DNA from 2 places in the Alteromonas sp. S167 genome. Region 2 is predicted to be linked to the other one. Evidence: predicted binding sites of a transcription regulator. Region 2 holds the regulator's gene; the other holds the start of a gene.
The links. Region 2 encodes MetJ, which represses methionine synthesis genes. Its sites were predicted from a motif close to TAGACGTCTAGACGTCTA; they were not measured.
Positions count from the first base shown of each region.

Region 1: V7R35_RS11050 (slipin family protein) is a predicted target of MetJ. The motif match lies at 3,798-3,815, and genes of this name have one in related genera.

Region 1 is NZ_JAZETR010000006.1:145,783-153,634, forward strand. Features, by position in the region: gene V7R35_RS11040 (EH signature domain-containing protein) at 1-163, shown strand, start outside; gene V7R35_RS11045 (SNF2-related protein) at 163-3,615, shown strand; gene V7R35_RS11050 (slipin family protein) at 3,878-4,822, shown strand; gene V7R35_RS11055 (NfeD family protein) at 4,825-5,277, shown strand; gene V7R35_RS11060 (sensor histidine kinase) at 5,482-6,858, opposite strand; gene V7R35_RS11065 (DUF3369 domain-containing protein) at 6,858-7,852, opposite strand, start outside.
Region 2 is NZ_JAZETR010000010.1:100,127-107,978, reverse strand. Features, by position in the region: gene metF (methylenetetrahydrofolate reductase) at 82-969, opposite strand; gene metJ (met regulon transcriptional regulator MetJ) at 1,131-1,460, shown strand; gene V7R35_RS15240 (malic enzyme-like NAD(P)-binding protein) at 1,526-2,761, opposite strand; gene V7R35_RS15235 (hypothetical protein) at 3,172-3,486, shown strand; gene rpmE (50S ribosomal protein L31) at 3,587-3,799, opposite strand; gene priA (primosomal protein N') at 4,122-6,305, shown strand; gene V7R35_RS15220 (SPOR domain-containing protein) at 6,478-7,056, shown strand; gene V7R35_RS15215 (hypothetical protein) at 7,112-7,852, shown strand, end outside.

The sequences.
Region 1 (7,852 bases), on a different contig from region 2:
ATGCAGTGTATTTGACCATTTTGCACATGTTTCTTCAGACACTTTTAAATGGCAACAAAAGTCAGTGGATGCATTGAAAAAGATGGGTGTTCAAATAAAAGCTTCCGATGTGCTTAGCGAAGAAGATTATAAAAAATATAAGCGGATGTACGGAGTAGGATAATGAAAAATTGGATTTCATCTTTGTTCAGTGTGAAAGACTCAAGCGCAAAGTTTGATTTTGAAATCAGCAATGAAAGTATCGATTTTTACTGCCCGGAATACCAATTTAATAAAATCAAATCCGGTGGAGCAGATGAATATCTCACAGCGCAGTTTGTTGCCTTACAAATGCTCGCCGAAGAGGGCAATGCCGAAGTAATCCCTCACGGATTTATTGTGCCCCATCATGTTGTCGCGGCGTTAGATGAAGATGTTTTCCAGCTATTAAATTTGCCAACAAGATGGAGTGGTAAGGCCGCCGTAGATATTAAGGGCACTACCTCAGGTGAGTCCTTTAAAGTTACAGTAAATGTAGAGTCTCCTTCCGGCCGCATGACGGCAGCTTACAAACAAAATGGGAGTATTCTCGCTTTTGGTGACACGCAATTTACGCTAAATAAAGCAATGTTCGACGCTTTCACCGCACTTACTGAACATTCGGGGTCAGCTAAAAGTGAATCGGATAATCTTTTGCTATTGTATAGTTTGCAGCAAGCTCAACAGGCGGGTGCAAAACTTTCGCTTAGTCACTTCGATAAGCTGGATATACATGTACCTGACAAAGTTGCAGTAGAAGCTGAGCTCGATGCTTACGGTAATCTTATCCTTACCCCAAGTATGGGTCAAAAGACCGATCACGATAAACTTCAGCGTGTATTAGGGCAGTTACAAGCCGAAAATGGCCGCACCTTAAAAGTAGGTAACGAAATTATTCTCTTTAACGAGAAAACCGCCAAAGCCGCCAAAGAAATAATTAGCCACCGGGCCATTCCGCGTTCTCAGGTACAACAGTTTTTAAAAGCCCCCGGAGCGTTTTTGGATGCGTCGCTTGTTGATCTGGATGTCGGTTTTGCCCTTCGGGTAAAAGGGGCCACTCGATTTAAACACGCTTACTTTGGTGAAACCGACGAGTCGGGAATCGATTGGTTTGGCCAGAGCCATGTTGCCGGAAAAATCCTGCCTATAAGTGCGGTAAATAAAGAAGTTAAAACACAGGAAGATCTTGCGCAACTTCTGCAAGTTATTATCGATGCCAAAGCAACAGGTGCGACCGAAGTTGTCTTTGAGGGCAAAAATTACGATATCGGTAGTGAAGCCGACGTAACGCAAACTCTCACCAAGCTGCAAGACAAAATTAACAACCAGCCAGACGATGACGGCGGAAAAGAGCCGAATTCTCCAGACGGACCTAATGATGATGACGTTGATATCGACGATGGCCCAATCGTTATCGATATTGCCCTCAATGATGACGAACTGGACAGCCCTTCTAAGCTGGTTGAAGATGCGCTCAATGATGTGCTGTATAGTGAAGAACTCGACTGGTCGAATCATAAACGTACACCGTTCCCGCATCAGCTAGTGGGCGTTAAATGGATCCTCGGGCTAGAAGAAATGGCACGCCAGAATGAGCTGGTTAATGGTGCATTGCTGGCAGACGACATGGGGCTGGGTAAAACCTTTATGTCGCTTTCTGCTACGGAGCATTACTACCGGTTGTGCGAAGAAGCGGGTGAAACTTGTCGTCCTACACTAATTATTGCTCCGCTAAGCTTATTGGAAAACTGGAAGGACGAAGTCGCCGAAACTTTTAATGAATCGCCCTTCAGAGACATTGTTATTTTACAGTCAGACGGCGATCTAAACCGCTTCCGTGATGGCAGTACCGAAACCAAAGCTTCTAATATCGATGAGGAATCATTCGAACCTCGCTATTCCCTTAAATTCGGCGAAAAATACGGGCCGGATCGCTTGGATTTACCGCGCCGCTTGGTGATCACCACCTACCAAACGTTGCGTGATTACCAGTTTTCCCTGTCTCAAATTGACTGGGGGTTAGCGGTGTTTGATGAAGCGCAAAATATTAAAAACCCCAATGCATTGCAAACCCGTGCTGCCAAGGGCTTAAAAGCCAAATTCAAACTGCTGGCTACAGGTACTCCGGTAGAAAACAGCCTCGCCGATTTTTGGTGTTTAATGGATACCGCTTGTCCCGGCTATTTAGATTCTTATCAAACGTTTAGGCAAACCTATATAACGCCTATCCTGCAAGCAGCGGGGGATGAAATCGATAGAGTTAGGGCAACCCTTGGGCGCCAACTGCGGGAAAAGGTGGGGGCACTTATGCTTCGCCGCGTAAAAGAAGATAACCTCGAAGGTCTACCGCAAAAGCATATGCTGGTGGGGATAGAGTCAAGTGACTGGCAATACGAACCAAAACTACATGCCATGATGACTGCCTATCAGCAAAAGGTGTACGAAGGCTCTATAGAAGCGCAGTTAGAAGATGAAAACAGTCACGTGCTAACCACCTTAATGCGCTTGCGTGATAGCTCTCTGCATCCACGCTTGGCAGACGGAGGCCGGTTAGACGCGCCGACATCAAAGCGTGAAATCAAAACTCTGTTCGATGAATCCGCCAAAATGGCCCGAACCATCGAAGTACTTAACGATATCAAATCCAGAAACGAAAAGTGTATTATCTTTGCGGTAAATAAACGCTTGCAACGTTTCTTAAGTATTGCGCTGGGCAGCCACTTTGGGCTTGGACCATTGCATATTATCAATGGCGATGCCAAAGCGGTCGTAAAAAAAGTCGGTTCCTTAAGCCGTAAATCCATGATCACAGACTTTGAGGCTAAAGAAGGCTTTAACGTAATTATCATGTCGCCAGTAGCTGCCGGTGTGGGCTTAACTGTTGTAGGAGCTAACAACGTTATCCACTTCGAACGACACTGGAATCCGGCTAAAGAAGCACAAGCCACCGATAGAGTATTTCGTATCGGTCAGAAAAAAGACGTAAATATTTACGTGCCCATACTACATCACCCCAGCTTTGAATCTTTCGACGTTAACCTGCATCACTTGTTATCGCAAAAGTCTATGCTTAAAGATGCTGTTGTGACACCTGGCGAGGTCATGCCTAATCCAACGGGCTCCGACAAGCATAGCCTTGGTGCTGACAGCATAATCACATTTGAGGATATGCCACGCTTAAGTTGGAAGCAGTTTGAAGCGCTAACGTTAGAATTACTCGCCCGTGAATATCAGGCTGACAGTGCGTGGCTAACCAAAGACGGTTCAGATTTTGGTGCCGACGGTGTGTTAACCTTTGCCGGCGAAGCCATATTAATTCAGGCGAAACATAAGCAAGGTGCTTATAAGGGCCACAATGCAGTGCAGGAAATATCCAACGCTAATGCAATTTATGGTCAGCATTTAGGGCGGAAAATTACTCAGCAGATATTTATTACCAACGCTAGGCAATTAGCGAAAACAACACGTGAAATCGCCGGTAAACTTAACGTTACCGTTATTGATGGCAATGAATTATGCGCGCTCTGCGAGCGACATCAGATTACGTTCGGGCAAGTTTTAACAAGATTGTCCAAAGAACGTTATGTTGTTAATTAGAGAGTAAATCATGAAAAAATCGAGCTTAACTATACAGCTTCCCCTCGTTTTTAAATTAATTATGAAACTGAGAAATAATTAGATTGGTCGGAGGTTCAAATCCTCTCACACCGACCAACTTCTCTGCTTGATACTCCTAAAGTCAAACAATTACCTCTGAGTTCGTAACGTTTTCTCACAATTAAACCTCTAGCCGTAACTCAATTTTGTGATATAACATCCCAAGAACATTGTTGTTTTACTTCCTCACTGGAGCTTGTAAATGGAATTAGAAACGTTACTAGACTACGTGTTTTCGTACCAAATCATTCTTCTTGTGCTGATTGTTATCGGCCTAAAATCTTCCATTAAATTTGTACCTCAGAACCGTGCGTATATTATCGAGCGCTTCGGTAAGTACAACACTACTCTTGAAGCTGGCTTAAACTTTATTGTGCCGTTTATCGATACGGTGTCTGCTGACCGCTCTTTGAAAGAACAAGCGGGTGATGTGCCTGAGCAATCCGCTATTACTAAAGACAACATTACGCTTTCTGTTGATGGTGTGCTGTATTTCAAGGTAGTAGACCCTTACAAAGCTACCTACGGTGTAGAAGACTACGTGTTTGCCGTAACTCAGTTAGCACAAACCACTATGCGTTCTGAACTAGGTAAAATGGAATTAGATAAAACCTTTGAAGAGCGTGACTTATTAAACACCAATATTGTGTCGGCGCTTAATGAGGCTGCTGCGCCATGGGGGGTGCAGGTTTTGCGTTATGAACTGAAAGACATAAACCCGCCAAACTCAGTGCTTGATGCCATGGAACAGCAAATGAAAGCTGAGCGTTTAAAGCGTGCTCAAATTCTTGAATCGGAAGGCGACAGGCAAGCTGCTATTAACCGTGCTGAAGGTGATAAGCAAGCCATCGTACTTGCCGCTGAAGCAGACAGAGAACAGCAAATATTAAAAGCTGACGGTGAAGCGCAAGCCATTATTCGTGTAGCTAAAGCCGATGCAGAAGCTATTGAAACCGTTGGTAGGGCAGCTGCCACAGAAGAAGGCCAAAAAGCGGTGCAGTTAGATTTAGCGAAAGGCGCTATTTTGGCAAAAGAGAAAATTGCGAAAGAATCGTCTGTGGTGTTATTACCAGATGGCAGCACTGAGATTGGTAATGTAGTGGCACAGGCAATGACTATTGCCAATACCATAGGCAAAAAGGCGTAGCTATGGAAAATATGCTAACAAATCTTCCACATTTTCTACTTGGCTTGGGCTTACTGCTTCTTATTCTTGAAGTAGTAATGGGCTTTACTACCATTTTGTTGTTAACGCTTGGCGTTTCGATGATGATTGCATCGGGCTTGATGTACCTTGGTATTATTGACGAGTCTCTGTTGTCAGCATTTGTGGTTATTGCGGTACTAGACGCTGTGCTAACCCTTATCGTATGGCGTCCGCTGAAAATGCTTCAGCAAGACCGTGCGCCAAAAGAAGTGAAGTCTGACTGGATTGGTACTACGTTTGATGTTGAGTCGGATATCAGCCCAGAGCAGCCAGGAACAGCGCGTTTTTCAGGTGTAGCGTGGAAGGTGAAATCAAACGCTAATATCGCACAAGGTGCCACGGTTGAAGTGGTGCGTGTAGAAGTAGGGGTTTTACACGTAAAGCCAGTGCAATAGCCCCAATGTTCAAAGCAAAAGCGTTAAAAGAAATAAAGATAAAATAAAAAGCACCATTACGGTGCTTTTTTTACGCCTATACATGTGCTTTCGGAATGCGGGGCGTAGGCTTTCATAGCCGCCCTTAGCACATCATAAGGTTCCCGTTCCAATAACTTTGCCTTTATTAATTTTGGGGAGATACTGGTTACTATTAACCGCTTGTTACTTACCACTCACCATAGGCAATGTTATAGTCACTGACGTTCCTTCACCAGGCGCTGATGCTAGGTCGATGGTGCCGTTCAGTTTTTGCGTTACCAAATTATAAAGTATGTTCATACCCAGCCCCGTGCCGCCTTTATCTCTTGCGGTGGTGTAAAATGGCTCAAAGACCTTCTTGTGTAAACTATCAGGAATACCTTTTCCGTTGTCAGTAACGTTAAGTTCAATCATATCGTTTTGCTTAACACACTTTACGCTAACTTTGTTTACTTCGTTGTTGGTATCTGAGAAAGCATGGCGCTGTGCATTAGATATTAGGTTTGTTAACAGTTGCGCCACAATACCTGGGCAAGCGGTTATGGTGATATCCGGCGCAACGTCTATATCCAACGCAATCTGCTCTTTTTTCAGCATTGGTTTTAACGGGTTACAAACGCTGTGAATATATTCATCAAGCACAAACTCTTCGATCTCAAGTGACGTTTGATCGGCCGACGTGCGTTTAAAGTCTTGTACTAACTTTGCGGCACGCAACAAATTCGATTCAGCTAGGTTTAATCCTTCTGTACACACTTCATTGAATTCTTTGAAACCATCTTCTGATAGCTCTTCGTTTTCAAAGTCTTGGTAAATAGTCTGTAACTCTTCTTTACAGCTGCTTACCGATGTTAAAGCAATGCCAAGTGGTGTATTTACTTCGTGCGCTATACCTGCCACTAAATTTCCAAGCGCCGCCATTTTCTCTGACTCAACCAGCTTTTCCTGTGCGCCTTCCAACGTTTTAAGTGTTGCTTCAAGTTCAGCGGTACGCTCAAGTACTTTTTGTTCTAGCGTATGATTAGCTTCAACAAGTTGTGCTTCATAATCAGACCTTTCTTTTGCACTCACTGCACGCCCGTAAAGATCTGCCAGCGATGCCGCAAATACTATTTCATCATCGTGCCATGTGCGGCCTTCTCCCTGGTGCTCACAGCAAATGATACCGATCATTTTGCCTCTATGCCTTATTGGAACATCAAGCATTGAGCTGATATTTAATGGCGATAAATAAACCTCTGCAAACTCAATAGTGGCAGGGTGGGTAAGGGCATCGTGAGCGGCTATACTTCTTTCAGCGTCTAGTGCTGCAAAGTATTGTGGAAAGTCTGTTCTGCTTAGCACTAAGCTTTCATCATCAAGGTTGTTGCCTTTGTCGATTAAAAGCTTGCAGCGAATCGAAGACTGGGTGTCGTCGTACAACCAAATACCAGCACGTGTAATGTTTAAACCTTTACACACCGAGTTAATAATAAGCTCGGTAGCTACCGATAATTCACCGTTATCGATATCAGGGCTTTGTCCAACGCTAAGTAATATAAGTTCAAGTGCTTCTTTCATTAATCTTCGTCCGGTGCTTGGGCGCGAATGTCTTGAATTTTATCGAAGTGTTCTAACATTACATGAGCAATGAGGGGGTCGAATTGTGTACCGGCATTTTCCTGCAAATACGCTTTTACCTCTTCCTCACTCCATGCGGGTTTGTAACACCGTTTGGAAAGTAAGGCATCAACCACATCAACAATGGCCATAATTCTGCCCTCTACAGGGATATCATCACCTTTTAATCCTTCTGGATAACCCTTACCATCCCAGCGTTCATGGTGCGTTTTAGCTATGATAGCGCCCATTTTCGCCACAATGCGATTTGAATCAGCCAGCAGTTCGTAGCCTTTTTGCGCGTGGGTTTTCATTATTTCCCATTCTTCAGGATCTAACTTGCCAGGCTTATGTAAAATCGTTTCGGGGATACTTATTTTCCCAACATCATGCAGCGCTGCCGCGTAACGTATCGTCTCAATAAATTCCTCTGTCATATGCAGTTTTTCAGCTAAAAACTCAGTCATAAGAATAACGCGTTTTACGTGACCGCCGGTTTCTTTACTACGCATTTCTATGGCGTCGCTTAACACCATAATTAACTCTTTCTGCGTTTCTTGGATATCTTCTTTCTGTGTTAAGTTCTGAAAAATAACCGAAACGTTCGATGCAAACATTTCCAGTGTTTTGCGTTTAACTACATCCAGTGGTTCGTTCAATTTGATATATAAGATGTTATGACCATCCTTGCCAGAGGGGTAATAACCAATGAACAACTCGTCCGACTGATAGTGCACTTTGGTTTCAAGCACTTTCTTTACGTCAGCTTCTATGTCGGGCGGAATTTCCTGCGAAATACCAGGTTGGCATAACCCAATTAAATCGCCGCTAGCACCCAGCACGGTCATTTTAGTATGTCCATAAAGGTCTGTGTGCTGTGTTGAAATATAAAGTACCGAGTTGTTAAGGTTTAGCAGTGTTAAGGTTTGTTTTAAGACGGCAGATCCAAACTGTG
Region 2 (7,852 bases):
AGTAAGGAGAGTGCTAACTTACAATAGCTGAACTGCAAACCCGCAGTACAGCTATTGAAAGAGGGGTATTAAACAGAGTGATTAACTGTTACCTCGAACGCCAAGCATGTGGCAAATGGCATAACTAAGTTCGCTTCTATTTAGCGTGTAAAAATGAAAATGTTTAACGCCTTCTTTCGCCAGTACTTTTACCTGATCCATGGCGATATTAGCGCCAATTAGGTTGCGGGTGGCCTGGTCGTCTTCATCAAGCCCGTCGAACATTTTATGCAGCCAGCCTGGTACGTGCACGTTAGTAAAACCTGCAAATCTAACTAATGTTTGGTAATTGGTTACTGGCAAAATACCCGGCACAAGGTCTAAGTCTACCCCAGCTGCGGCGGCGCGATCTCTAAAGCGTAAAAATACGCTGGTGTCGAAGAAGAACTGAGAGATCGCTTCCGTAGCGCCTGCTTCTGCCTTGCGTTTTAAATTCAGTAAATCGAACTGGGCGTTGGGGGCTTCTGGATGCTTTTCAGGATACGCCGCTACCGAAATATCAAAATCGGCTACGTCTTTTAACAGGGCAACCAAATCTGACGCGTACATTTCCGTTTTATCTACACCTGCGGGTAGGTCGCCACGTAGGGCTACAATACGGCGAATACCAGAATTCCAATAATCTTGTGCAATTTGCTTTAGTTCTTCTCTACTAGCATCAACACACGTTAAGTGTGGTACAGCTGCCACGCCAGTCTGTTGCTGAATACGCTTTACAACGTCATGGGTTCTGTCACGTTCACCACTGTTAGCACCGTAAGTTACCGACATGTAACTTGGCTTTAATGGAGCAAGACGTTCTACAGATTTCCATAAGGTTTTTTCCATAGCTTCAGTTTTCGGGGGGAAAAACTCAAACGACACATCAATATCTCGCAGCTCAGACAGAGACTGATTTAGGGCATCGATACCTTCTGCGTAAGAAACCATGGCTTATTCTCTCAAAATTAAAATATTATGGACGTTTAGACGTCTAAACTAAAGAATATATGTCTAGACGTCAAGAGGTTTACACTGCTCAATTGACCTTTTCGTTAATCTGTTTAGAATTTCTATTCATAACATAAAAAAGAGTAAACCGAGTTAGTACAATGGCAGAATGGAACGGCAACTATATTCACCCCTACGCAGAGCACGGTAAAAAAAGCGAACAGGTAAAGAAAGTCACTGTTTCCATACCTATTAATGTGCTGAAAGCGTTAACCGATGAACGCACACGCCGACAAATTAATAACTTGCGTCACGCAACCAACTCAGAGTTGCTGTGTGAAGCATTTCTACATGCGTTTACGGGTCAACCGCTACCCAACGATGATGATTTGCGTAAAGACAATCCTAACCGCGTGCCTGCTGAAGCGCGCCGTATTATGGAAGAGATGGGCATAGACCCAAGTTTAGAAAACGACGTAACAGAAGACTAATTACGCTTTACTTCAAATAAAAAACGGCGCTGTACAAGCGCCGTTTTAGTTTGTTAAGCAAGCCGCTATTCCTTTTCAGCTCCAGGAATACGAGCAACGCCCGATTTAATGGCTGCTTCAGATACGGCAGAAGCAATGCGCTGGCAAAGACGAGGATCCATTGGCTTAGGAATAATATAGTCTTTTCCAAAGGTTAGGCTTTCGCTTTTGCTGGCGGCAAGAACTTCAGCCGGCACCTCTTCTTTGGTTATTGCACGAAGCGCTTCAACGGCGGCAACCTTCATTTCATCGTTAATAGCTGTTGCTCGTACGTCCAGTGCGCCGCGGAAGATAAATGGGAAGCACAGTACGTTGTTCACCTGGTTAGGGTAGTCAGAGCGCCCTGTTGCCATAATTAGGTCTTTACGTACTTCGTGAGCAAGCTCTGGCTTAATTTCTGGGTCTGGGTTTGAGCAGGCAAACACAATTGGGTTTTCTGCCATTAGCGCCAGCGTTTCCGGTGGTAACAAATCTGGGCCTGAAACGCCTACAAAGATATCTGCACCGTCCATTACATCTTCAAGCGTACGTTTATCGGTATTATTGGCAAACAGCTTTTTATGTTCTGTTAAATCATCGCGGCGAGTGTGAATTACGCCTTTGCGGTCTAGCATATAAATACGCTCACGCTGTGCCCCGCACTTTATAAGAAGCTCCATACATGCAACGGCTGCAGCGCCTGCGCCCATGCAAACAATTTTAGCTGTCTCAATATCTTTACCCTGAATTTCCAAGGCGTTTAACATACCTGCGGCAGTTACAATAGCCGTACCGTGCTGGTCATCGTGAAATACAGGAATGTTACAGCGCTTAATAAGTTCTTGCTCAATTTCGAAGCATTCAGGTGCCTTAATATCTTCAAGGTTAATCCCACCGAATGTGTCTGCAATGTTCGCTACGGTATTAATAAATTCTTCTGTTGTGCGATGCTTAACTTCAATATCAATGGCATCAAGACCTGCAAAGCGCTTAAACAGAAATGCCTTACCTTCCATAACAGGTTTCGATGCAAGAGGACCTAAGTTACCTAAGCCCAAAATAGCCGTACCGTTACTAATAACCGCTACCATGTTGCCTTTAGCGGTATATTTGTAAGCGTTATCTGGGTCTTCTGCTATCTCTCGTACTGGTTCAGCCACACCTGGGCTGTAAGCCAATGCTAGGTCGTCAACGCTATCAGCCGGCGTAGTAAGCTCTACACTAATTTTGCCCGGCGTTGGTTTGGCATGATAATCGAGGGCGCGTTGTCTAAAATCTGACATGTAAGTTAATATCCTTAAGACGTAGGGTTCATCGGTGTTTTTCGTCTGTGCGATGCAGTTAATGTTGTTATTGTTGTTTTAAATTACTAAAGCACATGTTCGACATTGTTAGAATTCGTCCAGCAGCACTAGTCTGCGCCGTAAAAAGGCAACATTATTCATGAAATTAATACTCATTATTACGGTGACGATGGCAACTCTAACACAGCCTTTCACTGTGTACATATCTGATCAGAATTCTCATGTATCAATTTAGGTGACGCTAAGTTATTAGACCAGTAATATACGGCTATAATTGCCATTCATGCTATTTATTGATGTTGGGTAATTTATACGGTTTCTGTATTTTATTTAACGGTTAAATTTGTCAATGAAGAGTGTAACTATTGAGTGCTACGAAAGAGGAAGTAATGACGGAAAGAAAGCTGGTTGCAGTGCTTACCGAGGTTTGCGAAGAGCTTAAACAAGATGATAGCGGTTTCAGTTGGCTTACACATATAGGTCATTGGCGCTCGCCTACCATTGTTGCTGTGTTCAATACACAAGCTCAGCTAACCACAGCGTTATCACGAAAGTGGGATATAGACTTTATAAATCGCGTGAATATAGCGCTTGGTACGATAAAGTCATCGGCATACACCTGTCGTTTCACGAGTGAAGAGGCATGTAGCGTTAAAAATGGTGGGGATTGGGACCGCCATTTGTCGCAATTAGACTTGCATTAACAATCCAACATGCGCAAACAAGGGAATAAAGTGGTTTTAAGGTAATAAAAAAGCGCCGTAAAGGCGCTTTTTAGATTGGATACCAATAAAGGTAATAGGCTTACTTTTTGCCCAATGCACCGAAACGCTTCTTGAAGCGATCAACACGACCACCAGTATCAACGTTACGTTGCTTACCAGTGTAGAATGGGTGACATGAAGAACATACGTCTAGGTTGATGTCTTTACCCATAGTAGATCGGATTTTCATTACGTTACCGCAAGAGCATGTTGCTGTGATTTCAGCGTATTCTGGGTGGATACCTTGTTTCATGGGATTACCTCATTAATAAGGCCGTATCGCTATACAGCCCGAAGCCGCACACCATACGTAACTTAAAATTCAAATGATGAGTCGTTTACATAAACAGCCCATCGCAAAAGAGCGGCGCATAATAATAGATGGAGGCGCTGTTATCAAGCGGTTTTTGTACGCAGAATAAGCAGCTTGTGATTCTCCTTAGGGTTAAATAAAAAAGTGTGATTAAATATTTGTACTTACCGGCTTGTTGCACTTATTGACGGGCATCAGGACAAACGCGGAAAACAAAAGACTCACGTGCGCATTCAATGCGTTAAGGCATTTTTCTTTTACCATGGCATATATTCAAGTTGCTGTACCTGTTCCACTAAGGCAGTTATTTACCTACACCCACACATCTACGTTGTATCGTGGGGTGCGTGTTTCGGTGCCTTTTGGTCCACGGAAGTTGGTTGGGGTAGTTGTAGGTACTGTGCTTGAAAGTGATGTTGAAGACGTTAGCAAGCTAAAAGCAATAGAAAGTGTTTTAGATGATAACGCCGTTATAGATGATGTGCTGCTTAAAATGGCGCAGTGGCTCTGGCAATACTATCACCACGCACCCGGTGAGGTGCTGCATGCCATGCTGCCGGTGTTGTTAAGAAAGGGGGAGTCGCCTAACCCTGAACCAGACGATATGTTGTCGTTAACAAGCGATGTTGAAAGTATCGATTTAAGTATTTTATCAAGGGCGCCAAAACAAAAAGCGTGTGCTGAAGCACTTGAAAAAGGCGACATGCTTGCGTCTGCCGCAAGAAAGCGCTTCGGAGCACCAGCAGTTAAGGCTTTGGTAGAGAAAAGCGTTGCCACTATTACAGCTACTATCCCTCAGTTTAAATGTGCCGGTTGGCTTAACACGATGGAAGTGGGTGAAAAGCCCATTCCTGATAAAGAGCAGTCTGTGGCAATTGCGGCGCTTAATCGTCAGCACAACAGCTTTGCCGTGAGTTTGCTGGAAGGTGTAACTGGAAGCGGTAAAACCGAAGTGTATCTGCAGGCAATCGAGCCACTTTTGGCAGACGGCAAGCAAATTCTTATCCTTGTTCCTGAAATTGGGTTAACACCTCAAACCGTATCGCGTTTTGAAAAGCGTTTTGGTATTGATGTAGGCGTGCTTCACTCTCAGCTGTCCGATAAAGCGAGGCTACAAGTGTGGCAGCGAGCAAGGGCTGGTGAATTAGGTATCATTATTGGAACGCGCTCGGCCATCTTCACCCCCCTTAAAAACCCAGGTATGTTGATTGTTGATGAAGAGCATGATGAGTCGTTTAAACAACAAGACGGCTTGCGCTATCACGCACGAGATCTTGCTGCGATGCGGGCCAAGCAACATAACATCCCTTTGTTGTTAGGCAGTGCAACGCCAGCATTAGAGTCACTAAATAATGCGTTATCGAATAAGTACCACCATTTGCAGTTAACTAAACGAGCAGGTGGTGCTCAAAGTACCCATCAGCACTTATTGGATGCCCGCGATCAGCCCATTCATTACGGTATTGCCCAAGGCATGTTAAGCATAATGCGTCAGCATATTAGTGCTGGCAATCAAGTGTTGGTGTTCGTTAATCGCCGTGGTTACGCACCGGCAATGCTTTGTCACCATTGTGGTGAAACTGTAACGTGTAAGCGCTGCGACCGACCGTACACCGTGCATAAAGGTCAAAATAGGCTTCAATGTCATCATTGTTCGGGCACCCGCGCTATGCCGTCAAACTGCGAAGCTTGTCACAGCAGTGAATTGGTTACCGCCGGTACTGGCACCGAACAAGTTGAACAGGGATTAAGTGCATTATTTCCCGGTGTTAAGCAAGTCCGTATAGACAGCGACTCAGTGCGCGGTAAAGACAAGTTGCATCAAACCCTTGAAGCCATAAATCGACAGGAATATCAGCTGTTAGTTGGCACGCAAATATTATCGAAAGGGCATCATTTTCCGCACGTTACGCTGGTGGTTGTATTAGACGTAGATGGTGCATTATTTAGCGCCGATTTTCGCGCCCCCGAGAAGCTTGCACAGCTGGTAACACAGCTAGCAGGTAGAGCGGGGCGAGCAAGCAAGCCAGGCGAAATGTGGCTGCAAACACACAATCCCCATCATCCTTTGCTGCAAGACCTTGTGAATAATGGCTATGGCCACTTTGCACGACTTGCATTAATGGAAAGAAAAGCAGCTAGCTTGCCGCCTTATATCAGTCAGTTTGTTATTCGTGCCGAGGCTACCGACAGCCACCTAGCGTTTAATTTTTTGCAAGGCTGTAAAGGTATATTCAATCAGCACCACGCTGTTGAAATGAACGGGCCATTTCCTTGCTTAATAGAGAAGAGACAGGGAAGGTTTCGCTTTATGTTGGTTTGCAGTCACCAAAAGCGGTCGCCGCTTCATGAAGCGTTGCGTATAGCGCTTCCTTTTTTACAAGCGTTACCGCAAGCTATAAAAGTGCGCTGGTCGGTAGATATTGATCCCACCGATTTCAGTTAGCTTGTTGGCGTGCAATACGTTAAAATTTAGCAATAACGTCGGCTGTTTTTAACCGTAGATATATACTAATGATGTATGTTATTAGTTTGAACAAATGGCCGAATACAGCCTTGGTATAAGACGTTTTTCTTACGACCACGAACAACGATAACAAGTAGGAATATTGCCAACTATGGCTCAACGCGATTATGTCTCTCGTGGACGCTCTACACAAAAAAAGAAGCCTGCGAATAGTGGCAGGAAACCCGCATCACAAAACCAATCTAATGCCCCAGCGCTAGGTAAACTACCTATTATTCGTCTTGTGGGCGTGTCTGCTTTGGTTATAGGTTTTGGTGTTTTTCTATGGTCTATAAAAGACAATGTTGAAGAACAAGTAGATGTACAGGCATCAAGACCAGTAGCACCTACCGAAGAGGCATTACCGGAGTTACCGGAAGAAGAGTGGGAATACATTAAAACACTTCCAGGCTACGAAGTAGAAGTTGAAGTTCAAGAGCAGGAAAAGTCTGATAAACGTTACCTAATGCAGTGCGCGTCATTCAGAACCCGTGCGCAAGCTGAAGAAATGAAAGCTAAAATTGCTTTCCAAGGGTTAGAGGCACTAATTCGCCACAGCAGCGGCAGTAACGGCGACTGGTTCCGCGTTATTCTGGGGCCATTTGAGTCTAAGCGCGATGCTGAAAAAGCAAAGCACAGTCTGCGTAAAGTGAATATAGCGACTTGCCAAATTTGGTACTGGAATTTGTAAACCGCATTATTTTCGACAGATAGGGATATGATAAACGGCATATATGGCAAACAGCATGGCTAACAAAAATAGTGTTTTTGATGTGCCTAATTATCAATACTACAGCCTAAAAGAACTTGAAGATGTTTTGCAAAATATCGACAAACATCAATATCCCGAGCGCTACGTCGCTGCGCAGGCTGCGTTTGAAGTTAAGAAAGCGTCTAGTGTACTGAAAGAAGAAAAGCGCGTTCGGGATTCTAATAACTCCTCTAATCGTACCGATGGCCATTTTGAAAAATCTAAATGGTCAAAGCTTCATGTTGTTGCACGGTACAATATTGCTCTTCTCATCGTGTTATTCGTAGGGTTATTCGTGCCATTGTCTGCTGATTTTAGCACCGTCAAAACATGGGTAGATAATTCTGGCTGGTTCATAGTTTTATTGTCGTTGGTAGTGACGTGTCTATGGTATGCATCTATTGCTGTTGATGAAGCGTTTAGATTCAAACTCAATGACGATATTCGTGGCAAAATAACGATATTCTTGATGCCCTTCTTTGGCATCATGCTTAGCTGGAACGCAATTGATAATGCGCTGCCTTATATGCTGCATGCACTTTCTTCAAGTGAAGAAACTGAACATGCAGTGCTGTTTAATAAAGGTAGCGCGACTAAACATTGTAAATTTAATTTGCAGCTGGAAGATACTCAAACACATTCACACAGTCAGCTATGTGTGAATAAAAGTGCATTCAATAGGCTTTCCCAAAAAGGCACTGTAGTATTAAAAGGTAATGAAAGCGCTTTTGGGTTT